DNA from 3 places in the Streptomyces sp. NPDC002467 genome. Region 1 is predicted to be linked to each of the others. Evidence: riboswitches for the same ligand, from Rfam matches in the RefSeq annotation. Region 1 holds a riboswitch; each other region holds the start of a gene.

Region 1 (10,568 bases):
AACACCCTGCCCGAGCGCGAGAAGACCGTGGTGACCCTCTACTACTACGAGGGGCTCACGCTGGCCGAGATCGGCAACGTACTGGGCGTCACCGAGAGCCGGGTCAGCCAGATCCACACCAAGTCGGTGCTGCAACTCCGTGCAAAGTTGGCGGACGTGGGGCGTTGAGCTTGCGGTACCTCCGTAGAGTGGACGTGTGCCCAGGATTCGAGCGGCCTCCGTGGCCGAGCACCGGTCGATGCAGCGCGGCGCCCTTCTGGACGCCGCGCGAACCCTGCTGTCCGAAGGCGGTACGGAGGCGCTGACCTTCCCCGCCCTGGCGGAGCGGACCGGGCTGGCCCGGTCGTCCGTGTACGAGTACTTCCGCTCCCGCGCGGCCGTGGTCGAAGAGTTGTGCGCGGTGGACTTCCCCGTGTGGGCCGCCGAGATCGAATCGGCGATGGAGGCCGCGGAGGCGCCGGAGGCGAAGATCGAGGCCTATGTCCGGAGCCAGCTGGGGCTGGTGGGGGACCGGCGGCACCGGGCCGTGGTGGCCATCTCCGCGAGCGAGCTGGACGCCGGGGCGCGAGAGAAGATCCGCGCGGCCCATGGGGGGCTCGTCGCGATGATCGTCGAGGCGTTGGCCGCCCTGGGGCAGCGTGAGCCGAAACTCGCGGCGATGCTGTTGCAGGGTGTGGTGGACGCGGCTGTGCGGAGGATCGAGCTGGGGGCCGCGGAGGATCCCGAGGTCGTGACGGAGACGGCCGTGGCCATGGCCCTGCGGGGCGTCCGGGGCTGAGGCCCGCGGGGCTCCGCCCCGGACCCCGCGCCTCAAACGCCGGCGGGACTGGGTGTTTGCCCGGCGGGGCCGGCGCCTATCGGCAGCAGGCGGGGTGTGGGGCGGGGGAGGAGGGTGAGGGGGTTGAGGTATTCCTCGCCCCTCAGGAGGCCCCAGTGGAGGCAGGGGGTCGGGCAGTGGGAGCCCTCCGTGAGGACCGCGACCACCTGGCCGGCGGTGACCGCCTCGCCTTCGGAGACCAGCGCGCGGACCGGTTCGTAAGTGGTGCGCAAGCCGTTCGGGAGGGCCAGCGAGAGGACCCCGCGGCCCCCGACCGGGCCGGCGAAGTGCACCCGGCCCGCAGCCGGCGCCCGTACCTCCGCACCCACGTCGGCCGCCAGGTCCACGCCCCGGTGCCCGGCCGCGTACGGCGACGGCGGCGGGTCCCACCAGCGGACCACCGACAGTGGCCCGAGCAGCGGACGGACCCCGGGAACGGCGGCCTGGGCCATGGCCAGGAGCAGGCTGATCAGCAGTGTCGTCATGTCCGGAAGCGTCCCGCGGTCGCCGGGAGCACGCGCCGGCCTGTGGACGGTCCGGGCGGTGTGGACAACGGCGTCACCCGGCATACCGCCGGGTCCCGTACACTTCTTGTGGCGATCCGGGTCACCGGGTCGACTTCGCACGCCCCAGCACCGACCGGTTCCGGTCGGGTGGCAGCGTCTCTCGGTCCCTTCATGGGGCAGGGCGCGGTGGGGCGTCAGGAACCAAACCGAGAAACCAAGGAGATGGCCATGGCCGTCGTCACGATGCGGGAGCTGCTGGAGAGCGGCGTCCACTTCGGTCACCAGACCCGTCGTTGGAACCCGAAGATGAAGCGCTTCATCTTCACGGAGCGCAACGGCATCTACATCATCGACCTGCTGCAGTCGCTGTCGTACATCGACCGCGCCTACGAGTTCGTGAAGGAGACCGTCGCGCACGGTGGCTCCATCATGTTCGTCGGTACCAAGAAGCAGGCCCAGGAGGCCATCGCCGAGCAGGCGACGCGCGTTGGCATGCCGTACGTCAACCAGCGTTGGCTCGGTGGCATGCTCACCAACTTCTCCACCGTCTACAAGCGCCTCCAGCGTCTGAAGGAGCTTGAGGCGATCGACTTCGAGGACGTCGCCGCCTCGGGTCTCACCAAGAAGGAGCTCCTGGTCCTCTCCCGCGAGAAGGCCAAGCTGGAGAAGACCCTCGGTGGTATCCGCGAGATGTCGAAGGTCCCCAGCGCCGTCTGGATCGTCGACACCAAGAAGGAGCACATCGCCGTCGGTGAGGCGCGCAAGCTCCACATCCCGGTCGTCGCGATCCTCGACACCAACTGCGACCCCGACGAGGTCGACTACAAGATCCCGGGCAACGACGACGCGATCCGCTCCGTCACCCTGCTCACCCGCGTGATCGCCGACGCCGTCGCCGAGGGCCTCATCGCCCGCTCCGGCGCCGCGACCGGCGACTCGAAGCCGGGCGAGAAGGCCGCCGCCGAGCCGCTCGCCGAGTGGGAGCGCGACCTGCTCGAGGGCGACAAGAAGGCTGACGAGGCTCCGGCCGCCGAGGCCGCTCCGGCCGAGGCCGCTCCGGCCGCCGAGGCCGCTGTCGAGGCCCCGGCCGCCGACGCCGAGCAGGCCTGACCCTCTGAGAGAGCCCGGCGTTCACTCGCCGGGCACTCGCAGCACGGACGATGACGGCGGGGGAGCCGCGCCACAAGCGCGGCGCCTCCGCCGTTCACCCGTAGATCTACGACTTCGAGAGAGAATCACAGACTCATGGCGAACTACACCGCCGCTGACGTCAAGAAGCTCCGCGAGCTCACCGGCGCCGGCATGCTGGACTGCAAGAACGCGCTCGTGGACGCCGACGGTGACGTCGACAAGGCCCAGGAAGCCCTCCGCATCAAGGGCCAGAAGGGCGTCGCCAAGCGCGAGGGCCGTTCTGCCGAGAACGGTGCCGTCGTCTCCCTCATCGCCGACGACAACACCTCCGGTGTCATCGTCGAGCTGAAGTGCGAGACCGACTTCGTCGCCAAGGGCGAGAAGTTCCTGGCCGTCGCCAACCAGCTGGCCGCGCACGTCGCCGCCACCTCCCCGGCCGACATCGAGGCGCTGCTCGCGTCCGAGATCGAGCCCGGCAAGACCGTCACCGCTTTCGTCGACGAGGCCAACGCCAACCTCGGCGAGAAGATCGTCCTGGACCGCTTCGCGCAGTTCACCGGCGGTTACGTGACCTCGTACATGCACCGCACGATGCCCGACCTGCCGTTCCAGATCGGCGTCCTGGTCGAGCTCGACAAGGAGAACGCCGAGGTCGCCCGCGGCGTCGCGCAGCACATCGCCGCGTTCGCCCCGCAGTGGCTGTCCGCCGAGGACGTCCCGGCCGACAAGGTCGAGTCCGAGCGTCGCATCGCCGAAGAGGTCACCCGCGCGGAGGGCAAGCCCGAGGCTGCCATCGCGAAGATCGTCGAGGGTCGCGTCAACGGCTTCTTCAAGGACGCCACGCTGCTCGGCCAGGCCTACGCCCTGGACAACAAGAAGTCCGTGCAGAAGGTTCTGGACGAGGCCGGTGTCACCCTGAAGCGCTTCACCCGCATCAAGGTCGGCATCTGAGTCCGTCCGTACGCGACGGACACCGGACCCCGGTAGGGTCTGAGGCAGTCGTCCGCGTTCGCGCAGGACGACCGCAGATCTGACGAGGAGGCCATTGCCGTAGAGGGAACCGCAAGGACCCACCGGCAATGGCCTTCTTCGTATGTGCACGAGGAGATCTCCATGAATCAGGGCGTGGACCCCCACACCGCATCCGACGACAAGAGCGACCAGGCGAAGAAGGGCCGCCGCTTCATGCTGAAGCTGTCGGGCGAAGCCTTCTCCGGTGGCGGAGGACTCGGCGTCGACCCCGACGTCGTCCACGCCATCGCCCGTGAGATCGCCGCGGTGGTCCGCGACGGCGCGGAGATCGCCGTCGTGATCGGCGGCGGCAACTTCTTCCGAGGCGCCGAACTCCAGCAGCGCGGCATGGACCGGGCACGGTCCGACTACATGGGCATGCTCGGCACGGTCATGAACTGCCTCGCCCTCCAGGACTTCCTGGAGAAGGAAGGCATCGACTCCCGCGTGCAGACCGCCATCACCATGGGCCAGGTCGCGGAGCCGTACATCCCGCTGCGCGCCGTGCGCCACCTGGAGAAGGGCCGCGTCGTGATCTTCGGCGCCGGCATGGGCATGCCGTACTTCTCCACCGACACCACGGCCGCCCAGCGCGCCCTGGAGATCGACGCCGAGGCCCTGCTCATGGGCAAGAACGGCGTCGACGGGGTCTACGACTCCGACCCCAAGAAGAACCCGGACGCGGTGAAGTTCGACGCTCTGGAGTACGGCGAGGTCCTCTCGCGCGACCTCAAGGTCGCCGACGCCACGGCGATCACGCTGTGCCGCGACAACCAGCTGCCGATCCTCGTCTTCGAGCTCCTCGCCGAGGGCAATATCGCGCGCGCCGTCAAGGGTGAGAAGATCGGCACGCTTGTCAGCGACGAGGGAACCCGGGCCTGAGCTGTCCGTCGCCGGGCCGGGCCCAGCCGGGTCCTGCCCGTCCCGCCCGCCTGAACCATCCATTCAAGACATGCAGGAGCACGTGGTGACCGAAGAGATCCTCCTCGAGGCCGAGGAGAAGATGGAAAAGGCCGTCGTCGTCGCCAAGGAAGACTTCGCCGCGATTCGCACCGGCCGTGCGCACCCGGCGATGTTCAACAAGATCGTGGCGGACTACTACGGCGCCATCACGCCCATCAACCAGCTCGCCTCCTTCTCGGTGCCCGAGCCGCGCATGGCGATCGTGACCCCGTTCGACAAGAGCGCGCTGCGCAACATCGAGCAGGCCATCCGCGACTCCGACCTCGGTGTCAACCCGAGCAACGACGGCAGCATCATCCGGGTGACCTTCCCCGAGCTGACGCAGGACCGCCGCAAGGAGTACATCAAGGTCGCGCGTACCAAGGCCGAGGACTCCAAGGTCTCGATCCGCGCCGTCCGCCGCAAGGCGAAGGACGCCCTTGACAAGCTCGTCAAGGACAAGGAAGCCGGCGAGGACGAGGTGCGCCGCGCGGAGAAGGAGCTCGACGACACCACCGCGAAGTACGTCGCGCAGGTGGACGAGCTCCTGAAGCACAAGGAATCCGAGCTGCTCGAAGTCTGATGAACGACTCTTCCTGGCAGCCGGAGCCGGTTCCGGCGGGTCCCGCATACGATGCGCTGGTGGGCCCGCACACTCGGCCCATGCCCATCGTGCCCGATGCCGCCGGCCGTGACTTCGACGACCGGGAAGCACGCGATCGGGGGGCCGCCCCGGACGGCGGCCCCCTCTTCCGCGACGAGACGCCGCCGCAGGAGCCCATGCCCAGCCCCCCGCCCCCGCCTTCGCAGGCACCGCAGGACCCCCCGCCCCCGCCGCAGAAGAAGCGTGCGGGGCGGGACCTGCGCGCCGCCATAGGGGTCGGCGTCGGCCTCGGCGCGGTGATCTTCGCTTCGCTCTTCATCGTCAAGGCGGTCTTCGTCGGCGTCGTCGTCGTCGCGGTCGTCGTGGGTCTGTGGGAGCTCACCTCCCGGCTGCAGGAGAAGAAGGGCATCAAGGCCCCTCTCGTCCCGCTCGCGGTGGGCGGCGCGGCCATGGTCATCGCCGGGTACGTCCGCGGCGCCGAGGGAGCCTGGGTCGCGATGGCCCTGACCGCCCTCGCGGTGCTGGTGTGGCGGATGACCGAGCCGCCCGAGGACTACCTCAAGGACGTCACCGCGGGAGTCTTCGCGGCGTTCTACGTACCGTTCCTCGCCACCTTCGTCACGATGCTGCTCACCGCCGACGACGGTCCGCAGCGCGTGGTGACCTTCCTCGTGCTGACCGTGGTCAGCGACACCGGGGCCTACGCGGTGGGCTGGCGCTTCGGCAAGACGAAGCTCGCGCCGCGCATCAGCCCCGGCAAGACCCGCGAGGGGCTCTTCGGAGCCGTGGCCTTCGCCATGGCGGCGGGCGCCCTGTGCATGGAGTTCCTGATCGACGGCGGTGCCTGGTGGCAGGGCCTGCTGCTGGGGCTCGCGGTCGCGGTCAGCGCCACGCTGGGCGACCTCGGCGAGTCGATGATCAAGCGGGACCTCGGCATCAAGGACATGGGCACCCTGCTCCCGGGGCACGGCGGGATCATGGACCGCCTCGACTCGCTGCTGCCCACCGCCCCGGTGGTGTGGCTGCTGCTGGCGGCCTTCGTGGGTACGGGCTGACCTGGGAAAAGGCGTCGTAGGACGCCGGGCGGTTACTCTAGAAAGGCGCGCTGCTTCTGCGGCGCGCCTTTCGTCTTACAAGGAGTACCTGCCATGGCCCGCCCTGTTCCGGGAGAGCTCACCTTCGTCGCACCGCGCGGAGCGAAGAAGCCTCCCCGGCACCTCGCCGACCTCACGCCGGAGGAGCGCCGCGAGGCGGTCGCCGCGATCGGCGAGAAGCCCTTCCGGGCCAAGCAGCTCTCCCAGCACTACTTCGCCCGGTACGCGCACGACCCGGCCGAGTGGACCGACATCCCGGCCGCGTCGCGCGAGAAGCTCCAGCAGGAGCTGCTGCCCGAGCTGATGAACGTCGTCCGCCACATCTCCTGCGACGACGACACCACCCGCAAGACCCTGTGGAAGCTGCACGACGGCACGCTCGTCGAGTCCGTGCTGATGCGCTACCCCGACCGGGTCACCATGTGCATCTCGTCGCAGGCCGGCTGCGGCATGAACTGCCCGTTCTGCGCCACCGGCCAGGCCGGTCTGGACCGCAACCTGTCCACCGCCGAGATCGTGCACCAGATCGTCGACGGCATGCGCGCCCTGCGCGACGGCGAGGTCCCGGGCGGCCCCGCCCGACTGTCCAACATCGTCTTCATGGGCATGGGCGAGCCCCTCGCGAACTACAAGCGCGTCGTCGGTGCCATCCGCCGGCTCACCGACCCCGAGCCCGACGGCCTGGGCCTGTCCCAGCGCGGGATCACCGTCTCCACCGTCGGCCTGGTCCCGGCCATGCTGCGCTTCGCCGACGAGGGCTTCAAGTGCCGCCTCGCCGTCTCGCTGCACGCGCCCGACGACGAGCTGCGCGACACGCTGGTCCCGGTGAACACCCGCTGGAAGGTCCGCGAGGTCCTCGACGCCGCCTGGGAGTACGCCGAGAAGTCCGGCCGTCGCATCTCGATCGAGTACGCGCTGATCCGCGACATCAACGACCAGGCCTGGCGCGGTGACCTCCTGGGCCGGCTGCTCAAGGGCAAGCGCGTCCACGTCAACCTGATCCCGCTGAACCCGACGCCCGGCTCCAAGTGGACCGCCTCGCGGCCCGAGGACGAGAGGGCCTTCGTCGACGCGATCGCCCGCCACGGCGTGCCGGTGACCGTACGGGACACCCGCGGCCAGGAGATCGACGGCGCGTGTGGGCAGCTCGCCGCCTCGGAGCGCTAGATTCCGGTCCTGATCGATCATGTTCGGCCACGGGGTACCCTGTGGCCGAACCAATTTCATATTCCGACAGGGGAGCGCCACAGCGCTGAGAGTGCGGTATCCGTCATCCGCAGACCCTCTGAACCTCGCCCCGGTCATTCGGGGTAGGAAGTTCGGTCACCACTCAAGCTGTTGCGCCCTGCCCGGCGTCCGCTCCCACAGAGCGCCGGGCAGGGCCGCGTCTTCTCCTGGACATCCCAGGAGGAATCACCAGTGAGCACCACCAAGAAGATCGCGGGCGTCGCGCTCGCGGCCGCGCTGGGCGTCACCACGCTCAGTGCCTGCGGCGGCGGCGACGCCAAGGACAAGAGCGCGGGCGGGACCGAGAGCCCCAAGTCCAAGACCGTCACGCTCGTCACGCACGACTCCTTCAACGTGACCGAGGCGGTCCTCAAGGAGTTCGAGCAGCAGAGCGGCTACACGGTCAAGGTGCTGAAGTCCGGGGACGCGGGCGCCGCGCTGAACCAGGAGATCCTCACCAAGGGCTCCCCGCGCGGCGACGTCTTCTTCGGCGTGGACAACACCCTGCTCTCGCGCGCCCTCGACAACGGCATCTTCACCCCGTACGAGGCCAAGGGCCTGGCCGGCGTGAAGCCCGAGTACGTGCTCGACAAGCAGCACCGGGTCACCCCGATCGACACCGGCGACATCTGCGTCAACTACGACAAGGCCTACTTCGCCGACAAGAAGATCGCCCCGCCGCAGACCCTGGACGACCTGGTCAAGCCGGAGTACAAGAACCTGCTGGTCACCGAGAACGCCGCGACCTCGTCGCCCGGCCTCGGCTTCCTGCTCGCCTCCGTCGGCAAGTACGGCGAGGACGGCTGGAAGGACTACTGGAGCAAGCTGAAGGCCAACGGCGTCGAGGTCGTCGACGGCTGGGAGCAGGCCTACAACGAGCGCTTCTCCGGCTCCGCGGGCGGCAAGAAGGCCAAGGGCGACCGCCCGCTGGTCGTCTCCTACGCCTCCAGCCCGCCGGTCGAGGTGCTGTACGGGGAGCCGCAGCCGGCCGAGGCCCCGACGGGCGTCGCCACCGGCACCTGCTTCCGCCAGGTCGAGTTCGCGGGCCTGCTCAAGGGCGCGAAGAACACCGAGGGCGGCAAGGCGCTCGTGGACTTCCTGATCGGCAAGAAGTTCCAGGAGGACATGCCGCTCCAGATGTTCGTGAACCCCGTGACGAAGGACGCTTCCCTGCCGGAGCTGTTCACCAAGCACGGCGTGGTGGTCGAGAAGCCCGAGAACGTGGCCCCGGAGACCATCGCCAAGAACCGTGAGCAGTGGGTCTCGGCATGGACCGCGCTCGTCGTGAAGTAAGCGGTACCGAGGGAGCGGTCGCGGCGGCGGGGGGCGCCGCGCCGGTCCCGGCGGGGGGCGTACGCCATCCCGTGCGCGAGTCCGGGCGGGCCACGGCCGTGCGGCTCGCGCTGATGATCGTGCCCCTGGCCTTCTTCGGGCTGTTCTTCGCCTACCCCGTCGCCGCGATCCTCGGGCGCGGCCTGAAGACCGACACCGGCTGGCAGTTCGGCCGGATCACCGAGGTGATCACCCGGCCCGACATCGCCGGCGTGCTCTGGTTCACCACGTGGCAGGCCCTCGCCTCCACCGCGCTCACCCTGGTGATCGCGCTCCCGGCGGCCTACGTCTTCGCGCGCTTCGAGTTCCCCGGCAAGCAGCTGCTGCGGGCCCTGGTGACCATCCCCTTCGTGCTGCCCACCGTGGTCGTCGGCACCGCCTTCCTCGCACTGGTCGGCCGGGGCGGGCTGCTGGACGAATTGGTGGGGGTCCGGCTCGACACCACCGTCTGGGCCATCCTCCTCGCGCACGTCTTCTTCAACTACGCCGTCGTCGTACGCACCGTCGGCGGGCTCTGGGCCCAGCTGGACCCGAGGCAGGAGGAAGCCGCCAGGGTGCTCGGCGCCGGGCGCTTCGCCGCCTGGCGGCGGGTGACGCTGCCCGCCCTGGCCCCCGCGGTGGCCGCCGCCGCGCTGATGGTGTTCCTGTTCACCTTCAGCTCCTTCGGCGTCGTGCTGATCCTCGGCGGCCCCTCGTACTCCACGCTGGAAGTGGAGGTCTACCGGCAGACCGCGCAGCTCCTGGACCTGTCCACGGCCGCCGTGCTGACCATGGTGCAGTTCGCCGCGCTCGCCGCGATCCTCGGCATCCACGCCTGGACGGTGCGCAAGCGGGAGACCGCGCTGCGGCTCGTCGATCCGGCCCGGACCGCGCACCGGCCGCGCGGCTGGGCGCAGCGGTCCCTGCTCGGCGGGGTGCTGCTGACGGTGGCGTTGCTGATCGTGGCGCCGCTCGCGGTGCTGGTGGAACGCTCCTTCGACGCTCCCGGCGGGTACGGGTTCGGCTTCTACCGCGCGCTCGGGAACCCCGGCGGCGGGACGTTCCTGGTCGCGCCGCTGGAGGCGGTCTGGAACTCCCTCCAGTACGCGCTCGCCGCCACCGCCATCGCCCTCGTCATCGGGGGGCTCGCGGCCGCGGCGCTGACCCGGCGCGGGGGACGCTTCGTACGCGGCTTCGACGCGCTGCTGATGGTGCCCCTCGGGGTGTCCGCCGTGACGGTGGGCTTCGGTTTCCTCATCACCCTGGACGAGCCGCCGCTGGACCTGCGGACCTCCTGGATCCTGGTGCCGCTCGCGCAGGCCCTCGTCGGCGTGCCCTTCGTCGTACGGACCATGCTGCCCGTGCTGCGCGCGGTCGACGGGCGGCTCCGGGAAGCGGCCGCGGTGCTCGGCGCGTCGCCCCTGCGGGCGTGGCGGGAGGTGGACCTGCCGCTGGTGCGCAGGGCGCTGCTGATCGCGGCCGGGTTCGCCTTCGCGGTCTCGCTGGGGGAGTTCGGCGCGACCGTGTTCATCGCGCGGCCGGACCACCCGACGCTGCCGGTGGCCGTGGCGCGGCTGCTGGGCCGGGCGGGGGAACTGAACTACGGGCAGGCGATGGCCCTGAGCACGATCCTGATGCTGGTGTGCGCGGTTTCCCTGCTGGTGCTGGAGCGGCTGCGCCCCGACAAGACCTCCGGAGAGTTCTGATGACACTGCTTCAGCTGGAAGGGGTGTCGGTCCGCTTCGGTGAGCGCGCGGTCGTGGACGCCGTCGATCTGAAGGTCGCCGAGCACGAGACGGTGTGCGTGCTGGGGCCGAGCGGAAGCGGGAAGTCCACCCTGCTGCGGGTGGTCGCCGGGCTCCAGCCGGTGTCCGAGGGCCGGGTGCTGCTCGGAGGCGCGGACCAGGCCGGGGTGGCGGTGCACC
Region 2 (10,568 bases), on a different contig from region 1:
GACAACAACCCCCTCGTGGGAATGCCGGGTGGCGGTCCCGTCGACAGACAGAACCGTATACCCCCCTGGGGTATTCCTCAAGGGATCATCGGATCACCCGGTGCCGCGCAGCTCCTTCAACAGCGCCACGTCCGCCGCGTGCCCTTCCTTGCCGCCGGGCGTCTCGATGACCAGCGGTACGCCCTCCATCGCCGGATGCGTGAACAGCTCCGCGAAGGCCTCCCGGCCGATGTGGCCCTGGCCGATCTGCGCGTGCCGGTCCTTGTGGGCGCCGACGCCCTCCTTGGAGTCGTTCGCGTGGACCAGCTTCAGTCGGCCCTCGCCGACCGTGTCCACGAGCAGGTCGAGGGTCTGCTTGGTGCCGCCCGGCTCCGCCAGGTCATGGCCTGCCGCGAAGACGTGGCACGTGTCCAGGCAGATCCCCAGCATCGGATGGCGGTCGAGCGCCTCGAAGTACGGGCCGAACTCCTCGGCCGTCGAGCACAGCGAGGAACCCTGCCCCGCCGTGGACTCCAGCAGCAGGAAGGGGTCGTCGTCGTGCGTCAGCTCGTCCAGCAGCGGCAGCATGTGCTCCCTGATCTGCGCGTACGCCGCCTCGCGCGGCCGCCCGCCGGTCGCCGAGCCGGTGTGCACGACCACCCCGAGCGCACCGATCTCCCGTCCGCGGCGCAGTGAGTGGCGCAGCGACTCCACCGACTTCTCCACGGTCGCCTCGGTGTGGGAGCCGAAGTTGATCAGGTAGGGCGCGTGCACGTAAGCCGGGATGGACCCGGCCTCGCACTCCGCCCGGAACCGTTCGTCCTGCGCCGGGTTGCCGACCGGGGTGGCCCAGCCGCGCGGATTGGCGACGAAGACCTGGACGGCCTCGGCGCCCATCTCGCGGGCGTAGGTCAGCCCGACCGAGGCGAGGCCGCCCGCCACGGGGACGTGCCCGCCCACTGGATTGCGTATCACTGCGGCCTACAGCCCCTTGGTCTTGATGGTGATCGTGCTGCCCTCGGGGGCGGTCTGCCCGGCCGGTACCGACTGGGTGTCCACGGTGTTGCTGAAGGAGAGGAAGGGCTTCTCCACCTTCACCTTGAAGCCCGCGGCCTCCAGCGTCTTGCGGGCCGCGTCCACCTCCTGGCCGGTCACGCCCGGGACCGGGAGCTGGCGGGGGCCCTTGGACACGGTCAGCGTGATGGTGTCACCGGCCGCGGCCTGGGCGCCCGCGCTCACCGACTGGTTGGCGACCGTACCGGCCGCGGCGGGGGAGTTGACCTGTTCGGGGGCCGTCTCGACCTTGAAGCCCAGGCCCTCCAGGCTCGCCTTCGCCTGGTCGGCGGGGAGCCCCACCACGCTCGGGACGCCGACCGGACGGCCCTTGCTCACCACCAGCGAGACCGCGGTGTCGGGCGCGCGCTTCTCGCCGCCCGTCGGGTCGGTGCTGATCACCGAGCCCTGCGCGACGTCCTGGCTGAAGGCCTGGGTGACGATGCCCGGAGCCAGCCCGGCCTTCGTCAGCTCGTTCTTGGCCTCCTCCAGCGGGCGGTCCTTCAGGTTGGGCACGGCCACGACCTGGGGGCCGCGGGAGATGACGATCTTCACGGCGCCGTTGCCGCGGATGCGCTTGCCGCCCGGAGGGTCGGTGTCCATCACCGTCCCGCGGTCGAAGGCGTCGCTGAACTTCCGCTCGACGCCCTTCACCCCGAGCCCGGCCGCGGACAGCTGGGAGCGCGCCTGGGCCTCACTCTTGCCGAGCAGGTTCGGGACCTTGGTGAACTGACCCGAGCTGATGTACCAGACGCCCGTGCCCAGACCGAGGGAGAGCAGGACCCCCGCGATGACCAGGAGCACACCGCGGCGCGGCAGCCGGGAGGAGGCGGCTGCCGGCCGGTGCGTCGCCGGCGGCGGAGTCGGAGGCATCTCCAGGCGGGAGGTGTGGTGCACGGGCTGCTGCGCCGTCACCGGACGCGGGATCACGCCGGTGCGGTCCTCGGCGGACGACCGTTCGTCGGCCCGCGCCTGCGGCGGTACGGCGTCCAGCTCGGCGTCGCCGAGCTGCGCACGGGCCTCGATGACGAGGCCGAGCAGGGCGGCGGCGTCGTACGGCCGCAGCTCCGGGTTGCGCGCGGCGGCCTGCGCGACGAGCTCGTCGAGCCCGACGGCCAGCCCGGGGACGGCGGCCGAGGGAGGCGGCACGTCCTCGTGGAGGTGCTGGTACAGCACCTGGGCGGGCGTCCCGCCGGTGTGGGGCTTGGCCCCGGTCAGCATCTCGTACAGCACGACACCGCAGGCGTAGACGTCCACGCGGGTGTCGGCGACGCCGTTCTCGATCTGCTCGGGGGCCAGGTAGGAGACGGTGCCGAGGACGGAGCCGGTGGTGTTGGTGACGGAGTCCACGGAGCGGACCAGCCCGAAGTCGGCCACCTTGACCCGGCCGTCGTCACCGATCAGGACGTTCTCGGGCTTCATGTCACGGTGCACGAACCCGGCCCGGTGCGCCGCGCCGAGGGCGGCGAGGACGGGTTCGAGGATGTCGAGGGCGGCCCGCGGCCGCAGCGCGCCGCGCTCGCGGAGCACGTCGCGCAGGGTGCAGCCGGAGACGTACTCCATGGCCAGGAACACGTACGGCCCGTCCGTGCCCTGGTCGAACACCGAGACCACGTTGGGGTGCGCGAGCCGCGCCACGGACTTGGCCTCCCGGATGAACCGGTCGACGAAGGCCGCGTCCGCGGCGAGGGCCGGGTGCATCACCTTCAGCGCGAGCACGCGGTCGAGCCGGGTGTCGACGGCCCGGTAGACCGTTGCCATGCCGCCGGCCGCGATGCGGGCGTCGATGCGGTAGCGGCCGTCGAGCACGCGCCCGACGAGGGGGTCATCCAGGGTCGTATCCACCCGCCGATTCTATTGGCGGGCGGACGCGACCCGACGGGCGCGGTCGTTCTTGCAGCCCAGCTGTGACGTGGGCGGGGTACGGGGTCACGCGCGGGCGGGGCCTCCACCCCCACGGCCCGCACCGGCGCGACGGCGGCTGCCCACCCGCCCCCTCGGGTGCGGGTGGGGTGTGGTGGCGGCGGTCACGGCCTCGCGGATGGGCGGGTCGGGGGTGGGCGTGGTCGTTGTCGACCACAAGAGCCCAGGCGGCAGGAAGGGCGCGTCAAATCGCTACGCGCTCCTCCACGACGGCGTCTGCGACCCGTCCTGGGCTGGTCATAAGCCGCGACGGATCGCTACGTGCTCCTCATTCCCGGCGTCCGACGGCCGTCCGGAGCTGATGTCTCGACACGGGTGATTTTCTCGAACTGTCAAGTCCCGAGAACGCGGGGCGTGACGCGATGCGCTCGCCCCGGGCTCAATTGGGCTCTGGGTAAGGCCGTCCGGCCATCTCTTTTTCCCTATCTCAAAGGAGGTGAATTCTCATGACTCACGCATCCCGCGTACAGCGTCTCGCCATCCTCGCAGCCTCGAGCGCCTTGGTCGCGGCGGGCGCGTTGGTGCCCTCCAGCGCATTCGCGGCGCCGGCGGCATCGCACGCCAAAACCGTGACTGCGACGACGTCCAATAGCGGCGATCGGGATTGGGGCTGGGGCTATTGCCATCAAAACCGTCACGACCGCCACGGCTGGGACTGGGATTGGGGCTGGGGCTGGGGGTGGGGCGTTTGCTACGACCACCACAACCACCACCACAAGCATCACCACTACTGGGACGACTGAGGAAGTCGCGTCGAACGGAAATTGACCTGAGAGTCCGGGCCGGATGGCGCAACCCATCCGGCCCGGACCGTCAAATGCAGGAAGCGACCCAGGACGAGGGCCAGTCGCGGCGCCGACCGACCGGGGCCCCGACATCGGTCACCCCTGACCGCCCACGCGGCAAGGCCCCGCGTGACCGCCGCCCCGGCATCCCGGCCCGAACGGACAGCGCCCCCTTCAGAACGCCGGCCGCTCCGGGTCCAGCGTGGCGCGGCCCTCCGTGGGGGACGAGGCTTCCGCGAAGCGGCGTTGGGGGATGCGGCCCGCGCGGTGGGCGAGGCGGCCGGCCGAGACCGCGTCGCGCATGGCCGCCGCCATCAAGGCGGGGGACTGGGCGCGGGTGACGGCCGAGGCGAGCATGACCGCGTCGCAGCCGAGTTCCATGGCGAGGGCCACGTCCGAGGCCGTGCCGGCGCCGGCGTCGAGGATGACCGGGACGCCCGCCCGTTCGGTGATCAGCTCGAAGTTGTGCGGGTTGCGGATGCCCATGCCCGAGCCGATCGGGGAGCCGAGCGGCATGATCGCCGCGCAGCCCACGTCCTCCAGCTTGCGGGCCAGCACCGGGTCGTCGTTGGTGTACGGGAGGACGGTGAAGCCCTCGTCGACCAGGATCTCGGCCGCGTCGAGGAGTTCGACCCCGTCCGGGAGGAGGGTCCGCTCGTCCGCGACGACCTCCAGCTTGATCCAGTCCGTGCCCAGCGCCTCCCGGGCGAGGCGCGCCGTCAGGACGGCCTCGCCCGCCGTGAAGCAGCCCGCCGTGTTGGGGAGGACCGCGATGCCGAGCTTGGTGAGGACGGAGAGGACGGATCCCTGGACCGTCGGGTCCAGGCGGCGCATCGCGACGGTCGTGAGTTCCGTGCCGGAGGCGACGAGTGCGCGCTCCAGGACGTCCAGGCTCGGGGCCCCGCCCGTGCCCATGATCAGGCGGGAGGAGAAGGTCCGGCCGCCGAGGGTGAAGAGGTCGTCCGCCATCTCGCTCAGCCTCCCTGGACCGCGGTGAGGATTTCGACCCGGTCGCCTTCGCCCAGCGCCGTGGCCGGCCACTGGCCGCGCGGGACGACGGTCTCGTTGAGCGCGGCAGCGACGCCGGAGGGGGCGGTGGTGAGGGTGGCGACCACCGAGTCGAGGGTGGTGCCGGCCGCGATCTCGCGCGGCTCGCCGTTGACGGAGATGGTCATGCGTAGGACTCCTGACGTGCGGCGGAGAACCGGCGGGGGGAGAAGGGGCGGGCGATCGGCGGGAGTTCGCCGGTGGTCAGCAGCTCCGCGAGTACGTCGCCGGTGAGGGGGGTGAGGAGGACCCCGTTGCGGTAGTGGCCGGTGGCCAGGTGCAGGCCCGGCAGCTCGGTCGGGCCGAGCAGCGGGGCGTTGTCGGGGGAGCCGGGGCGCAGGCCGGCCCTGGTCTCGACGAGGGGGAGTTCGGTGATGCCGGGTACCAGTTCGTGGGCGTCGCGGAGGAGTTCGTAGACCCCGCCGGCGGTGACGGTGGTGTCCCAGCCGAGTTCCTCGCTGGTGGCGCCGAGGACGAGTTCCCCGTTCTCGCGCGGCACCAGGTAGACGTGGCTGCCGCGTACGACGGCCCGCACGGTCCGGGAGAGGAACGGCGCGTACGCCGGTGGTACGGCGAGCCGCAGGACCTGGCCCTTGACGGGCCGGACGGGTACGGCCGCCTCCGGCGGTACGCCGGGCAGCTTGCAGCTGAGGGAGCCGGCGGCCAGGACCACCTGGTTCGCGCGCAGCTCCGTACCGTCGTCGAGCACGGCGCCGGCCGCGCGGTCGGCGGTGACCAGGAGCCGTTCCGCGTTGGCCCGGTGGATGATCACCCCGGCCCGCTCGCAGGCGGCCAGCAGGGCGGCCGCGAGCCGGCGCGGGTCGACCTGGTGGTCGCCGTCCACGCGCAGGCCGCCGCGGACGCCGGGGGCGAGCATGGGCTCCAGGCGGCGGCACTCGCGGCCGGTGAGCCACTCCGACTCCAGGCCGCAGCGGCGCTGCAGGGCGTGGAGTTCCCGCAGGTGGAGGCGGTCGTCGGAGTCGAGGGCGACGGCGAGGGTGCCGCAGGCGCGGTAGCCGATGTCCATGCCGCCGCTGGCTTCGGCGAGCTCGGCGGCGAACCGCGGATAGCGCTCGGCGGAGGCGAGGCCGAGGCCGAGCAGGGACTCCTCGCCGTAGTGGAGTTCGGTGACCGGGGCGAGCATCCCGGCCGCGACCTGGGCGGCGCCGCCGCCGGGGGCGGGGTCGGCGAGTACGGTGCGCAGGCCGCGCTCGGCGGCCCGCCAGGCGGTGACCAGGCCGATGATGCCGCCGCCGATGACGAGGACGTCGGATCCGGCTCCGGATCCCGTACCGGGTCCGGTTCCGGATCCCGCTTCGGGTTCTGTTCGATTCCGAGATGAAAACATGGGCGTCCAGCCCCTCCCTTCGCCGGCATGACCCGGATCAGGTTCGTACGGTCGGAGGCCGTCCAGCCTCCCTCTCAGCCCGGTGCGCCGGACTCCCGCGATAGGTACGGTGGCCAGACTAACCCGGCCGTCGACGGCGGGTAAGGCGGCACCTATTCCTGACGGAGCGTCAGATGATTAGGGTGGCCGGGTGAGTGAGCAGACGGAGAACAATCAGAGCGGCGTCGTGATCGTCGGCGCCGGAATGGCCGGTGTGCAGACCGCGGTGGCCCTGCGGGAGCAGGGCTACGCCGGCCCCGTGACCCTGCTGGGCGCCGAACCGCACCAGCCCTACGACCGGCCCCCGCTCTCCAAGGCGGTCCTGCTCGGCAAGGCCGAGGACTCCGCCTTCGACGTGGACTTCGAGGGGCTCGGCATCGAGCTCAGGCTCGGCACCGAGGTCACCGGGCTGCGGGCCGGCGAGCGGGAACTGGACACCGAGGCCGGTCCGGTCCCGTACGAGGTCCTCGTGCTGGCCACCGGAGCCGAACCGCTGACCCTGCCGGGGACCGAGGGCGTTCCCGGCGTACACCTGCTGCGCACCCTCGACGACGCGGCCCGGCTGCGGCCGGTCCTGGCCGAGGCCCCCTCGGTCGTGGTCGTCGGGGCGGGCTGGATCGGCGCCGAGTTCGCCACCGCGGCCCGGGAGGCGGGCTGCGCGGTGACGGTGGTCGAGGCCGCCGAGCGGGTGCTGGCGGGGGCGCTGCCCGAGGAGGTCGCCGCGCCGATGGGGCGCTGGTACGCGGAGGCGGGCGCCGAACTGGTCACCGGCGCGAAGGTCGCCGGGGTCGAGGCCGGGCGGGTGCTGCTGGCGGACGGCCGCGAGCTGCCGGCCGGGGCGGTGGTGGTGGGCATCGGCGCCCGCCCCGCCACCGGATGGCTGGCCGGGACCGGGGTGGAGCTCGGGCCGGACGGGTCGGTCACCGCGGACGAGCACCTGCGTACCTCCCTGCCGGGGGTCTACGCGGTCGGCGACTGCGCGTCGTTCCCCTCGGGGCGGTACGGGGCGCGGCTGCTGGTGCACCACTGGGACAACGCGCTGCAGGGGCCGCGGGCGGTCGCGGCGAACATCCTGGCGGGGGGTGGGGAACCGGGTGAGGTGTACGACCCGGTCCCGTACTTCTGGTCCGAGCAGTTCGGGCGCTTCGTGCAGTACGCCGGGCACCACGGCGGGGCGGACGAGCTGCTGTGGCGGGGGGACCCGGCCGGTGAGGCCTGGTCGGTGTGCTGGCTGAAGGGCGGGGCGCTGGTCGCGGTGCTCGCGGTGGGGAGGCCGCGGGACCTCGCGCAGGGGCGGCGGCTGATCGAGACGGGGGTGCCGGTGGACCCCGCGAAGGTCTCCGACCCCGGGGTCGCGCTGAAGTCGGCGGTCGTCGCGTAGCCGTGTGACCGGTGGGGCGGGGTGGGGGTGCCGCTGCGCGGAGCAGCTCCCCGCCCCGCCCTTTCTCCGTTTCCCGGGGCTCCGCCCCGGACCGCGATCCTCGAACGCCGGACGGGCTGGAAATGCCGGGGGCTACCCGGACGGGGTGGGTCAGGTACCGGCGGCGGAGTCGAGATGGCAGGCTTGGGGTGTGACCGAGATTGACGCAAAGATCGATGCCCTAGTCCCCTCCTGGCTGTACCTCCCCGACATCGCGGAGATGCTCGACATCGAGGTGACCCGGGTCCGCCAGATGGTCAAGGAAGGTCAGCTGGTCGCCGTGCGCCGCGGCGAGAACCGCTCCCTCCAGGTGCCCGCGCCGTTCATCGACGGCGACAAGGTCGTCAAGGGCCTGGTCGGCCTGCTGACGGTGCTCCGCGACGACGGCTTCTCCGACGAGGAGATCCTGGAGTGGATGTTCACTCCGGACCCGACCCTGCCCGGCACCCCCGCGCAGGCGCTGAGCGAGAATCGCGGCACGGAGGTCAAGCGCCGGGCTCAGGCGCTCGCCCTCTGAGTCGTTCCGACTGATCCATCTGTTCCACCGCGGTGTGCGGGCCGTCCGTGCCCGTGCACCGCGCTCCACCACGGGGGGTACACCCATGCAGCAGCTGTCCGACGCCCGGCTCTACCTGTGCACGGACGCCCGGAAGAAGCAGGGTGACCTCCCCGAGTTCCTGGACGCCGTGCTCGCCGGAGGCGTGGACATCGTCCAGCTCCGGGACAAGGGCATGGAGGCCGGGGAGGAGCTGGAGCACCTCCGGGTGTTCGCCGAGGCCGCCCGCCGGCACGGCAAGCTCCTCGCCGTGAACGACCGCGCCGACGTCGCCCACGCCATCGGCTCCGACGTCCTGCACCTGGGCCAGGGCGACATCCCCGTCCCCGCCGCCCGCGCCATCCTCGGCGAGGGCGTGCTGATCGGCCGTTCCTGCCACGCGGAGTCCGAGGTCGACGCGGCCGTCGCCGAGCCGGGCGTGGACTACTTCTGCACCGGCCCGTGCTGGCCCACCCCCACCAAGCCCGGCCGCTACGCCCCCGGCCTCGGGCTCGTCCGGTACGCGGCCTCGCTGGAGCAGGACCGGCCCTGGTTCGCCATCGGCGGCATCGACGCCTCGAACCTGGACGAGGTCCTGGACGCCGGAGCCACCCGCGTGGTGGTCGTCCGCGCCGTCACCGAGGCCTCCGACCCGGGTGCGGCCGCCGCCGAGCTGGCCAAGCGCGTAAGGGCCCGCATCGGCCAATAGCCCCGACGAGGTGTCCAAAAAGGTGTCCAAAAGACGGACACCACTTCGGGCTGCGCCACGCCGCGTCTAACCTGCCCGTATGGCCTTTGGTACCGCTTCCACCTGGTCGGACCGTGCACACACGGTCCGGGACCTCCTCGCGTCCGGGCGCTCCTACTCCTTCGAGTTCTGGGCGCCGAAGACCGAGAAGGGCGAACGCAACCTCTGGAACGCGCTGCGCCGGATCGAGGCGGTATCCCCGAGCTTCGTCTCCGTGACGTACGGAGCCGGCGGCTCCACCCGCGGCGGCACCGTCCGCGCCACCGAGCAGATCGCCTCGGACACCACCCTGACCCCCGTCGCGCACCTCACCGCGGTCGACCACTCGGTCGCCGAGCTGCGCCACGTCATCGGCCAGTTCGCCGACGCCGGCATCCGGAACATGCTCGTCCTGCGCGGAGACCCGCCGGGTGACCCCATGGGCGAGTGGGTGGCGCATCCCGAGGGCGTGCACTACGCCGCCGACCTCGTCCGACTCGTCAAGGAGTCCGGGGACTTCTGCGTGGGCGTCGCGGCCTTCCCCGAGATGCACCCGCGTTCGGCCGACTGGGACACGGACATCCGGCACTTCGTGGACAAGTGCCGCGCCGGCGCCGACTACGCCATCACGCAGATGTTCTTCGACCCGGAGAATTATCTGCGGCTGCGCGACAGCGTCGAGAAGGCGGGCTGCGAGACCCCGATCATCCCCGAGATCATGCCTGTTGTGGGCATCAAGCAGTTCGACCGACTGCCCCAGCTCACCAACGCGGTCTTCCCCGCGGACGTGAAAGAGCGCATGCTCGCGGTCAAGGACGACGCGGCCGCTGTACGCTCCATTGGCATCGAGTTCGCCACGGAGTTCTGCGCGCGGCTGCTGTCCGAGGGTGTACCGGGACTGCACTTCATCACGCTGAACAACTCCACGGCGACTCTCGAAATCTACGAGAACCTGGGCCTGCACCAGCGGGCCTGATCGGCCGTACGCCATGGGCGGCCGTACCGAGAGGGGCCACGCATGGGTATGACGGTCCTCTACATCGCGTTCGGCATCGTCGCGCTGTGGTTGCTCGCCGAGGTCCTGATGCAGTACAAGGCCCGGCTCCGCTGGCGCCTGCTCGCCTTCGCCGGGTTCCTCGGCGTGGTCGCCGGGGTCGTGCTGCCGTCGGTGCTGGTCATCGGCGCCGGCGCGGCCATGTTCGCCGCGGGCCAGACCCTCGTCACGCTCTCGTTCCGCAAGGGCTTCGTGGCCGGCTGGGCGCTGCGCCGCGGCGGGGAACCCGTACGGCAGACCCGGCGGCGCCGCTCCGGCGCCCCGGCGAAGCAGGAACCCTCCCTCCAGGTCACCGGGCTGGAGTACGAGGGCCAGGGCGACGGCAGCGGCGACGGCCGGGACCGTCCCGAGGCCCCGGAGGTCTACAGCCCGGAGCCGGTGCCCGAGGACACGGGGTCCTACGGGATCCAGAGCTTCGCACCCGGCCGGCCCGACCAGCCCGCCCATGACGCCGCGCAGACGGCGGCCTTCGCCTCGCCGTTCACCACGGCCGAGCAGGACGCCCACCAGTACGCCGCGTACTACGACCCCTCGCAGTCCCAGGGCGGCCAGGGCTACGACTACTCCAACGGCTACGCGGGGGGCGAGCAGCAGGTGTACGCCGCCTACTCGGACCCGTACATCGGCACCGGCGGGTCGGTCCCGCCCGGCGCCGACC
Region 3 (10,568 bases), on a different contig from region 1:
AAGACCGATTGCCGTATGTGGTCGATCGGCTACGGAGTGAAGTAGGCGCGCTGTTGAGCACCCTCTCGTTCTCTATCAGTATCTGAAAACTCACTCCTTGTGATCTGCTAGCGCTTCCACCACCCTTGTCAAGAGGGCCCTGGGGGATCATTCCTGGCCACTTCCACTACAGCGGGGTAGGCAATGCGCGAGTCGGTACAGGCAGAGGTCATGATGAGCTTCCTCGTTTCCGAGGAGCTCTCGTTCCGGATCCCGGTGGAACTCCGGTACGACGCTCGTGACCCCTACGCAGTCCGCCTGACCTTCCACCTTCCCGGAGACGCGCCCGTGACCTGGGCGTTCGGCCGGGAGCTCCTCCTCGACGGCATCAACAAGCCGTGCGGTGACGGTGATGTGCACATCGCCCCCACCGATCCCGAGGAACTGTCCGATGTCCACATCCGGCTCCAGGTGGGCGGCGACCGGGCGCTCTTCCGCGCCGGCGCGGCTCCGCTCGTCGCGTTCCTCGACCGGACCGACCGGCTCGTTCCGCTCGGGCAGGAGCGGAACCTGGGTGATTTCGAGGAGAACCTCGACGAGGCGCTCGGCAAGATCCTCGCCGAGGCGCAGCAGAACGAGCAGAACGCGGGCTGACGCCTCTCGCGTGGCCGTGCGGGCAAAGGCGCCACGGGCAAAGGCGCCACAGGTAAAGGCACCAAAAGCAATACGGGCCACACCTGCACCATGTGAAACACCGGCCACAGCTGAAACGCAGCGGAATGCCGGCGTCCGCCGACGCCCCTTTCCCGTTCCTCGGGAACCGCCGTTCAGCGCTTGCGCCGCCGGCCCCGGCCGCCGCGGACCGGTCCCGAGGCCGGCGAGGCGGCCGGGGATCCCGGTCGGTCGGCCGATACGACCAGCGCGGCCAGTGCCGTGGTCACCGGGACCGAGGCCACGAGCCCGATCGAACCCACGAGGGTCCGTACGATCTCTTCCGCGACCAGCTCGCTGTTGGCCACGGAACCCATGCTGCTGTTCGCGATCGAGAACAGCAGCAGCAGCGGCAGGGCGGCGCCCGCGTAGGCCAGTACGAGCGTGTTGACCACCGACGCGATGTGGTCGCGGCCGATCCGGATCGCCGCCCGGTAGAGCCCGCGCGGGCCCATCGACGGGTCGGCTTGGTGGAGTTCCCAGACGGCCGAGGTCTGGGTGACCGTCACGTCGTCGAGCACGCCCAGGGATCCGATGATCACACCTGCGAGCAGCAGGCCGCTCATGTCGATGTGCGGGTAGAGCCCGTGGATCAGACCGGTGTTGTCATCGGTGTTGCCGCTGAGGAAGGCCCAGTCGATGAACACCGAGCCCAGCAGCCCGATCAGCAGCAGCGAGACCAGCGTGCCGAGGACGGCGACGGAGGTGCGGGCCGTCAGTCCGTGGCACATGTACAGGGCGATCAGCATGATGGCGCTCGCCCCGATGACGGCTACGAGCAGCGGGTTCGAACCCTGGAGGATGGCCGGGAGGATGAAGAGGGTCAGCACGCCGAAGCTGACGACCAGCGCGATCAGGGCGAACACCCCGCGCATCCGCCCGACGACCACCACCGCGAGGGCGAAGATGCCCGCCAGCAGCGCCAGCGGGAGCTTGCGGTTCACGTCGATCACCGAGTACTGGAGGTCGTGCGGGGCGTCCGGCGCGTAGGCCACGACCACCTCCTGGCCCTTCTCCAACTGCCGGGGCGCACCCGGCTGGACGACCTCGACGAAGGTCCGCCCCTTCTCCGGGCCCGTACCGACCTCGACGGTGGCCTTCTTGCACTCCCCCGTCTGCGCGGCCTGCGCCTCGCGCCCCTCCGGGGTGGACGTGTCGCCCGTCGGAGGCACCTGCGAGGCGTTCACGGATTTGCAGTCGACACGCTCCAGCGAGACGACCGTGGCCTGCTGGGTCTGACGGTCGAAACCGACGCCCGTGCGCTCGTGGGCGGGCGCTCCGCCCGGCCAGAGCACCGCCATGCCGACGAACACGGCGGCGGTGAAGGGGATCAGTACGGCCGCGATGACCTTGCGCAGGTGCTTCGAGCCGGGCGCCGCCGGACCGTGGCCGTGCCCGTGTCCGTGGCCGCCGTGTCCGTGACCTCCGTGGTCGTGGCCGGGACCGTGACCCTGGCCGGGCGCATGACCGGAGTCGTGCCCTGGACCTGAGTGCTCGTGGCCGGTGTGGTCATGGGGCTCGGTGGGCTTCGTGGGGGGGTGCAGCGAAGACGTCACCGGCAGATCATCGCAAGAGATGAGGGGGCCCACTGTTCAGCACGCCATTGATGACGCTAGCGTGGGGGCTACTTTGCACAACGCGGGAGCTCGGAGCACCGGGCTGAGAGGGCGCTGATCACCGTACGCACATCACGGATGCGTACGGGAAGAGGCTGCGTCGACCGCCGAACCTGTTACCGGGTAATGCCGGCGTAGGGAGATCAGGTCTCATGACCATTCAGGACGACGCACGCACGCCTGCCGTCAGCCAGGGCGACGACGGCCAGACCGAGCGCCAGCCGGGCTGGCACAAGGGATACCTGGCGGGCTCCCGCCCGGACATCCGGGTGCCGGTCCGCCAGGTCCACCTCACCAACGGCAAGGACGTGACGCTCTACGACACGTCCGGTCCGTACACCGACCCCCAGATCGAGACCGACGTCCGCAGGGGCCTGCCCCCGCTGCGCGAGAACTGGATCATCGGCCGCGGCGACACCGAGGAGTACGCGGGCCGTCCCGTGCGCCCCGAGGACGACGGCATCAAGCACACCTCGCCGCGCGGCGGGCTCAAGAACCTCGACGCGGTCTTCCCGGGCCGCCCCCGCCAGCCCCGTCGGGGTCGCGGCGGCGCCGCCGTCACGCAGCTCGCGTACGCCCGCCGGGGCGAGATCACCCCGGAGATGGAGTACGTCGCGATCCGCGAGAACGTCTCCCCCGAGGTCGTGCGCGAGGAGATCGCCGCAGGTCGCGCGGTGCTTCCGGCCAACGTGAACCACCCGGAGATCGAGCCGATGATCATCGGTAAGCGGTTCCTGGTGAAGGTCAACGCCAACATCGGCAACTCCGCCGTCACCTCCTCCATCGAGGAGGAGGTGGAGAAGATGACCTGGGCGACCCGCTGGGGCGCGGACACGGTCATGGACCTCTCCACGGGCCGCAACATCCACACCACCCGCGAGTGGGTCCTGCGCAACTCCCCCGTGCCGATCGGCACCGTGCCGCTCTACCAGGCGCTCGAGAAGGTCGACGGCCGTGCCGAAGACCTGACCTGGGAGATCTACAAGGACACGGTCATCGAGCAGGCCGAGCAGGGCGTCGACTACATGACGGTCCACGCCGGCGTGCTGCTCCCGTACGTCCCGCTGACCGCCCGCCGCAAGACCGGCATCGTCTCCCGGGGTGGCTCGATCATGGCGGCCTGGTGCCTGGCGCACCACAAGGAGAACTTCCTCTACACGAACTTCGAGGAGCTCTGCGAGATCCTCGCGACGTACGACGTCACCTACTCGCTCGGTGACGGTCTGCGCCCCGGTTCGATCGCGGACGCCAACGACGCGGCGCAGTTCGCGGAGCTGAAGACGCTCGGCGAGCTGAACACGATCGCCAAGCGGCACAACGTCCAGACCATGATCGAGGGCCCCGGGCACGTCCCGATGCACAAGATCAAGGAGAACATCGACCTCCAGCAGGAGATCTGCGAGGAGGCGCCGTTCTACACGCTCGGCCCGCTGACCACGGACGTCGCGCCCGCGTACGACCACATCACCTCGGGCATCGGCGCCGCGATGATCGCCTGGTGGGGCACCGCGATGCTCTGCTACGTGACGCCCAAGGAGCACCTGGGTCTGCCCAACCGCGACGACGTGAAGACCGGTGTCATCACGTACAAGATCGCGGCCCACGCCGCCGACCTGGCCAAGGGTCACCCGGGCGCCCAGGACTGGGACGACGCCCTGTCGGACGCGCGGTTCGAGTTCCGCTGGGAGGACCAGTTCAACCTGGCCCTCGACCCGGACACGGCCCGCGAGTTCCACGACGAGACCCTTCCCGCCGAGCCGGCCAAGACCGCGCACTTCTGCTCGATGTGCGGTCCGAAGTTCTGCTCGATGAAGATCTCGCAGGACATCCGCCGTGAGCACGGCGGTGACCTGAAGGCGGACGAGATCGAGGCGGGCATGGCGGAGAAGTCCGCCGAGTTCGCGGCCTCGGGCAACCGCGTGTACCTGCCGCTGGCGGACTGACCTCCGCTGCGGCGACACGGAACGGCCCGCGACACCGAGGGGGGAGTCGCGGGCCTTTTCCGCTTTCGGGAGGGGGTGGCCGTCAGGCGGGGACCTGGGCGGCCAGGCCGAGCTTGCGCCGGGCGAATTCGAGGTTCGCGAGGATCCGGTCGTGCTCCTCCAGGGGGAGTTTGCCCTCCTCCAGGAGGCGTTGGCAGCACTCCAGCGATTCCTGGTACTCGCCCACCCAGTAGGAGGCCACCGCGAGTTCGTCGAGCGCGCGCCATTCGTGCCAGGCGAACTCGACGAACAGGATGTCGTCCGGGGCCGGGATCCGCACCGCCTGCCGGGCGAAGGTGTAGGCGAGGGGCCAGCGGCTTTCGAGGCGGCAGAGGCGGGCGAGCTCGCCGAGGGCCTCGGCGCGGTTGGGGCGGCTCTCGTACGCGCGCAGGAACCGGTCGACCACCTCGGCCGCCGGCCGCTTGAGGCCGGCCGCGAGCCGTGCCGCGTAGAGCCGGGCGCAGTAGGTCTCCTCGACCCAGCCACCCATGGCGACGCGGTGGTCGTAGGCGGCCAGGGACTTCTCCGGTTCTCCCGCGTCGCGCCAGCTCTGGGCGAGGTAGAAGGCGTACCGGGTGTTGCCGGGCTCCTTCGCGAGTCCTTCGGTGAGGACTTCGGCGTCGCGCAGGTACTTCGCCCGCTGGCCGCCTTCGCGGAGACGTGCCCCGCCGCCGACGGAGAGGATGTTGAAGCCCTCGATCACGTCGCGGCTGTAGTCGGTGCCGCATTCGATGTACTCGTGGAGTACGCCCACGTACCGCCAGGGCAGCCGGTTGGAGACCAGGGCCGGCCGCCAGTGGATGATCGGGCCGTCGTGCAGCGCGACCTGGTACGCGTCGAGCGTCAGCTCCGGCATGCGGAAGCCGGGCTCGATCTGCATCACGTCGTCGCCGTCGATGAACAGCAGGTAGTCGGCGCTGGAGCGGGCGAGCTCGATCGCCTCGGTGCGGCTTCCGTCGAAACCCTTCCACGGGCGTTCGTGGAGAGCGCCGGGCAGGTCGCGGAAGCAGTCCCGGATGACGTCCTGGGTGCCGTCCGTGGAGCCGGTGTCCACGATCACCCAGGTGTCGATCAGCGGGCGTACCGACTCCAGGCACTTCCGGATCGTCGGCGCCTCGTTCTTGACGATCATGTTCAGACAGATGGTCGGCTTCACCGGAAACACCCTCTCGTCGGCTGGGACGCGGGCGACGTTAGGGATTCCGGCCGCCGAGGGGGTGGCGGCTCGCCGGTGGCGTGACCCGATGGCTCTACCACGGGGTGGTCGGGTCCGCATCCGTTCGTGCAGGTCTGATAGGCCGATGTGTTGACGTTCGTCGCAAAATGCTCAAGATGCCCCGATTTGCGCCCGTAGGTTCCCAAGGAAGATCGAACTCGCGGTCGGGGCGTCACCCGTTCCGGCCCGCATTCCGTTCCGAAGGAGCGCTGCACATGAGTCGTGAGCACCGGACCAGGTCGCCGCTTGGTCCCGTCCCCCGCAGTCGGGCCTGGATGGCGGGAGGTGCCCTGGCATCGCTCTCCCTCGTGCTCGTGAGCATGGCGAGCCCCGTCGTCGCGCTGGTCGGGCCGGCCGGTACGAGCGTGACCGCCGTCGCCCCGGCGGCCGGCGGGGGTGACGACTGCAAGCCGCACGACAAGCCGGAGCACGGCCGGCCCCCGCACGAGAAGCCGCTGCACGCCCAGCTGCTGGACGAGTACCTGGGCGGCGGCGACGACGAGACCTGGGGCGAGGAGGACGGGCGCGAGCCGCACGGCGACGGACACGACAAGTGCCCGCCCGCGGGTGGAACGGGTCCGACCGGCCCGACCGGCCCGACCGGCCCGACCGGCCCGAAGGGCGACACGGGCGCCACCGGTCCTGCCGGCAGCGGCGGGACGGGGTCGACGGGTCCGACGGGTCCGGCGGGTCAGCCCGGTGCGACGGGCGCGACGGGTGGGGCCGGTGCGACCGGCGCGACGGGTCCTGCCGGTGCGACGGGTGCGACCGGTCCGGCCGGTACGGGTGGCACGGGTTCGGTGGGCCCGACGGGTCCGACGGGCCCTGCGGGTGCGACTGGTGCGACAGGTGGGGCCGGTGCGACGGGTGCCACGGGTGAGGCCGGCGCCACGGGTGCCACGGGTGTGACGGGCCCGCCCGGTTCGGGCGGTACGGGTTCGGTGGGTCCGACGGGCGCCACGGGTGAGACCGGCGCGACCGGTGACACCGGACCGACCGGTCCGACGGGTCCTTCCGGTGCTACGGGTGCGACGGGTGAGGCCGGCGCGACGGGTGCCACGGGTGCGACCGGTGAGACGGGCGCCACCGGTGCGACCGGTCCGGGCGGCGAAGGCTCCGTCGGTCCGACGGGTGCGACCGGTGCGACTGGCGAGACGGGCGCCACCGGAGCGACTGGTGAGACGGGTGCCACCGGCGCCACGGGTGCCACGGGTGAGACCGGCGCCACCGGCGCGACCGGTGTGACGGGTGCCACGGGTGACACCGGCCCGACGGGTCCGACGGGTCCGACGGGTACGGGCGCCACCGGTGCGACCGGTGTGACGGGTGCCACGGGTGACACCGGCCCGACGGGTCCGACGGGTCCGACGGGTACGGGTGCGACCGGTGCGACCGGTGTGACGGGTGCGACGGGCCTCACCGGCCCGACGGGTCCGGCCGGTGCCACCGGTGCGACGGGTGCCACGGGTGCGACAGGCCTCACCGGCCCGACGGGCCCGACGGGCCCGACGGGCGCCAGGGGTGCGACCGGAGCCACGGGCGTCACCGGCCCGTGCAACGGTGGCGTCGCCTCCTACAAGCCCAGCGCGTCCGAGGAGGTCAAGGGGGTCTCGACCAACGGTCAGGTGTGGGTCGGAATCCGGAGCCTCACCCCGAACGTCGGCAACTTCGAGTGGAACAACCTGACCGACAACACCAACTTCCCGGGCAACTCCTGCGGTGTCTCGGTCAGCGACCACAGCGGAATCACCAACGTCGAAACGGTGGCCCCCGACGGGCGGGTCTGGGAGACCTCCTGCACCGAGAACTCCGGCAACCCGCCGAGCCTCACGTGCAACGCCGCCTGGACTCCTGTGAACCCGCTGGTGGACAGCCCGCCGCTGCGGAACCAGTCCGCCGCCAAGAACCCTCCCGCCAAGAAGCCCGCCGTCAAGAAGCAGGCTGCCAAGAAGCCGGTCGCCAATCACAGGACCGACAAGGGCAACAAGCACCGCGGCTGACGCCCGGCCGGGTGACCCCGGTGGAAGCAGCACGGTGATCAGACAGTGAACCCAAGCGGCCCGGAGTGCCGCCGGACATGGTCCGGTAGGCCCTCCGGGCCGCTGACGTTCTGTCAAACGCACGCTCCTCCAATGGGGGTGAACCACTGGGCCGATCCGTTGACGTCTCTGCGAGGCGCCCCGTCACCCCGCGACCGGGATCACCACGATGTCCGAGGTGGCCCGAGCGGCCGTACCACGCATCGTTCGATCCGGTTCAGAAGGAGCGGCGTATATGAGTCCCGAGAACAAGACCAGGTCAACCCTCGGTCCCTTGCCCAGGCGGAGCGGCCTGGTGACCGGCGGAACCCTCGCATCGCTTGCCCTGGTCTTGATGGGAGTCGCCGGCCCCGCGCTCGCCGCGGGCCAGACCGTCCAGGCGTCCGGCCCCGTCGGCGCGGCGACCCAGGCGGGTGGGGGCGACGACTGCAAGTCGGAGGACGGCCGGCCCCCGCACGACAAGCCACTGCACGCCCAACTGCTGGACAAGTTCCTGGGTGGCGGGGACAACGAGGTCTGGGGCGGGGAGGACGGCAAGGACAAGCACGACAAGTGCCCTGCCGGTGCGACGGGCCCGACCGGTCCCACCGGCCCCACGGGTCCGACGGGTCCTGCCGGTGGCGGGACCGGTACGACCGGCCCGACGGGCCCGGCGGGTGCAACGGGTGCCACGGGTGCAACTGGTCCGGCGGGTGCGACCGGTGCGACGGGTGTGACGGGTCCGCCCGGAACCGGCGGTACGGGTTCGGTGGGTCCGACGGGTCCGACGGGTCCGGCCGGTGCGACGGGTGCGACCGGTCCGCAGGGTGACACCGGCGCGACGGGTGCTACCGGTGTGACGGGTCCTCCCGGTACGGGCGGAACGGGCTCGGTCGGCCCGACGGGTCCGACCGGTCCGCAGGGTGAGACCGGTGCCACGGGTGCCACGGGTCCGACCGGCCCGCAGGGTGCGACGGGTGCGACCGGTCCGGCGAAGTGCATCGACGTCGACGCCATCACGGACCAGAGCAGCCGCGAGTTCAAGGCCGTGCTTCCGGGCGACGGGAACACCTACGTCGGTGTACGCCAGACGTCGGGGCAGCCGCCGTTCACATGGATCTGGTACAACCTCAGCACGGGTGAGAGCTACCCGGCGGACGCCTGCGGCGTTTCCATCGCGCAGCAGGCCAACGGCATCGTCGTCGAGGTGGTGACCGACGGCGGCGTCGTCTACGAGACCTTCTGCGACGTGGTCAACGGCAACCCGACCACGCTCACGTGCGACGGCGTATGGACTCCGGCGGACCCGCCGGTTCCGTACAACCCCACCCGTCGTGCCGCCCACAGCCTGCTGGCTCCCGACGCGGTGAACCACCGTCCGAAGACCATGAAGTAACGAACACGCGGCACCACTGCGGCCCGGAGCACCGTCGGACGATCCAGTCCGGCCGGCGCTCCGGGCCGTCGGCGTTTCCGGGTCTGGGTCGCCGATCCGAGCCGCCGCCGGACAACCGGCCATTGGGGGTGCGTTATTCGTCCAATAAGTGGACTTATATGCGAGGCGTCCCGGCGTCCGATACCGAGATCCCCACGATGACTGAGGCGGCCCGATGGCCCCGACGCACATCGTTCGATCCGGTTTCGAGAAGGAGCGGCGTACATGAGTCCCGAGCGCAAGACCAGGTCAAACCTAGGCCCGCTGCCCAGGCGGAGCGGCTGGCGGGCCGGCGGCACCCTCGCATCGCTTGCCCTGGTACTGGTGGGAATCTCCAGCCCCGCGCTCGGCGCGGCCCAGACCATCCAGCCCGCCGGGTCGGTGGTGAGTCCCACGGGTGGGGACAAGGACCGCTGCGAGTCCCACAAGCCGAACCACAAGCCGCGGGCCGGAGTCTCCGAGGACGGCATGCGGGGTGGCGGCGACGACAAGTGCGACAAGGGCAAGCGGGGCCCCACCGGTCCCACTGGCCCCACCGGCCCCACCGGCCCGACCGGTCCGACCGGTGAAACCGGCGCGACCGGCGCGACGGGCGAAACGGGCCCGACCGGTCCGACAGGCCCGACCGGCCCGACGGGCGCATCGGGCGGTCCGGGTGCGACGGGTGCGACGGGTCCGACCGGCCCGACGGGCGGCACGGGTCCGACCGGCCCCACCGGCCCGTCGCGGTGCATCGACGTCGACGCCGTCGCGGACAACAACGCCTGGGAGGTGAAGGCCGCCCTGACGGCGGACCGCACCGCCTTCGTCGGCATCCGCGACACCCAGGGCTCGTTCAACGGCAACAACACGACCGAGTTCAGCTGGCACAACCTCACCATCGACCCGCCGCACACGGACTACCCGTCCGACGCGTGCGCGATCTCCATCGCGCACCAGGCGAACAACGTCTCGATCCAGGTGCTCACCGAGTCCAACGAGCTGTGGGAGACGCTCTGCTTCGTCACCAACGTCAGCATGACGCCGGGCACCCGCAACTTCGAGCTCGACTGCACGGACGACCCGGAGACCCCGCAGGACAACGGTGCCGGTCCGTGGGTCCAGAGGATCCCCGGCCCGAGCGGAGTGGTCCCGCTGACCCGTTCCGGGGCCAAGCCGCAGCAGCCGCGGCAGTCGGCCTCGCAGCTGGACGTCCCGAAGGGGATCACGCGCCCCTGACGCGGCGGGAGCCGACAAGGTGACGCAGGAACGCAGTGACCCTGTGAAGAAGTACTGAACCACGCGGCCCGGAGCGCGCGGCCGGAGGACCTACTCCGGCTCGCGCTCCGGGCCGCCGAAGTCCGGGCTCGTGAAGTCCGGCGACGTGTAACCGGGCCGGGGACCCTCATTGGGGGTCCCCGGACTGGTGAAATCAGGTGCCGTGTAGCCCAGTTCGGGCATCCGGCCGCCGCGCCTGCGGGGACCGGGAAGGCCCGGGCCCGAGCTCGGATCGGCCAGCGCGTCCCGCAGGAACGGCATGATCCCCCGCTCCAGCAGGGCGTTGCGCCAGGCCTCCCGGGCCCGCGCGACCTCGTCGGGTATCGCCTCCGCCTCGTCCGCCGCCACCTCCGT

The links. Region 1 has a riboswitch for thiamine pyrophosphate ahead of ACFYYJ_RS24795 (thiamine ABC transporter substrate binding subunit). Riboswitches for the same ligand answer to the same signal wherever they lie in the genome.
Region 2: linked by a shared signal. The riboswitch ahead of thiO (glycine oxidase ThiO) and the one ahead of ACFYYJ_RS24795 (thiamine ABC transporter substrate binding subunit) in region 1 are both predicted to bind thiamine pyrophosphate.
Region 3: linked by a shared signal. The riboswitch ahead of thiC (phosphomethylpyrimidine synthase ThiC) and the one ahead of ACFYYJ_RS24795 (thiamine ABC transporter substrate binding subunit) in region 1 are both predicted to bind thiamine pyrophosphate.

Annotation. Positions count from the first base shown of each region.
Region 1 covers NZ_JBIARJ010000012.1:150,452-161,019, forward strand. The annotation lists gene whiG (RNA polymerase sigma factor WhiG) at 1-168, shown strand, start outside; gene ACFYYJ_RS24755 (helix-turn-helix domain-containing protein) at 239-778, shown strand; gene ACFYYJ_RS24760 (M23 family metallopeptidase) at 811-1,302, opposite strand; gene rpsB (30S ribosomal protein S2) at 1,552-2,433, shown strand; gene tsf (translation elongation factor Ts) at 2,569-3,405, shown strand; gene pyrH (UMP kinase) at 3,568-4,347, shown strand; gene frr (ribosome recycling factor) at 4,433-4,990, shown strand; gene ACFYYJ_RS24785 (phosphatidate cytidylyltransferase) at 4,990-6,066, shown strand; gene rlmN (23S rRNA (adenine(2503)-C(2))-methyltransferase RlmN) at 6,160-7,272, shown strand; TPP riboswitch at 7,331-7,440, shown strand; gene ACFYYJ_RS24795 (thiamine ABC transporter substrate binding subunit) at 7,525-8,625, shown strand; gene ACFYYJ_RS24800 (ABC transporter permease) at 8,739-10,349, shown strand; gene ACFYYJ_RS24805 (ABC transporter ATP-binding protein) at 10,349-10,568, shown strand, end outside.
Region 2 covers NZ_JBIARJ010000010.1:217,966-228,533, reverse strand. The annotation lists gene ACFYYJ_RS22250 (deoxyribonuclease IV) at 94-951, opposite strand; gene pknB (Stk1 family PASTA domain-containing Ser/Thr kinase) at 961-2,877, opposite strand; gene ACFYYJ_RS22240 (hypothetical protein) at 3,402-3,698, shown strand; gene ACFYYJ_RS22235 (thiazole synthase) at 3,915-4,709, opposite strand; gene thiS (sulfur carrier protein ThiS) at 4,715-4,915, opposite strand; gene thiO (glycine oxidase ThiO) at 4,912-6,135, opposite strand; TPP riboswitch at 6,133-6,244, opposite strand; gene ACFYYJ_RS22220 (NAD(P)/FAD-dependent oxidoreductase) at 6,326-7,555, shown strand; gene ACFYYJ_RS22215 (Rv2175c family DNA-binding protein) at 7,746-8,111, shown strand; gene thiE (thiamine phosphate synthase) at 8,197-8,838, shown strand; gene metF (methylenetetrahydrofolate reductase [NAD(P)H]) at 8,918-9,832, shown strand; gene ACFYYJ_RS22200 (hypothetical protein) at 9,875-10,568, shown strand, end outside.
Region 3 covers NZ_JBIARJ010000001.1:500,690-511,257, forward strand. The annotation lists gene ACFYYJ_RS02370 (IclR family transcriptional regulator) at 1-86, shown strand, start outside; gene ACFYYJ_RS02375 (SsgA family sporulation/cell division regulator) at 184-633, shown strand; gene ACFYYJ_RS02380 (YibE/F family protein) at 807-2,279, opposite strand; TPP riboswitch at 2,319-2,464, shown strand; gene thiC (phosphomethylpyrimidine synthase ThiC) at 2,459-4,249, shown strand; gene ACFYYJ_RS02390 (glycosyltransferase) at 4,332-5,444, opposite strand; gene ACFYYJ_RS02395 (hypothetical protein) at 5,819-7,504, shown strand; gene ACFYYJ_RS02400 (hypothetical protein) at 7,878-8,918, shown strand; gene ACFYYJ_RS02405 (hypothetical protein) at 9,183-10,175, shown strand; gene ACFYYJ_RS02410 (hypothetical protein) at 10,266-10,568, opposite strand, start outside.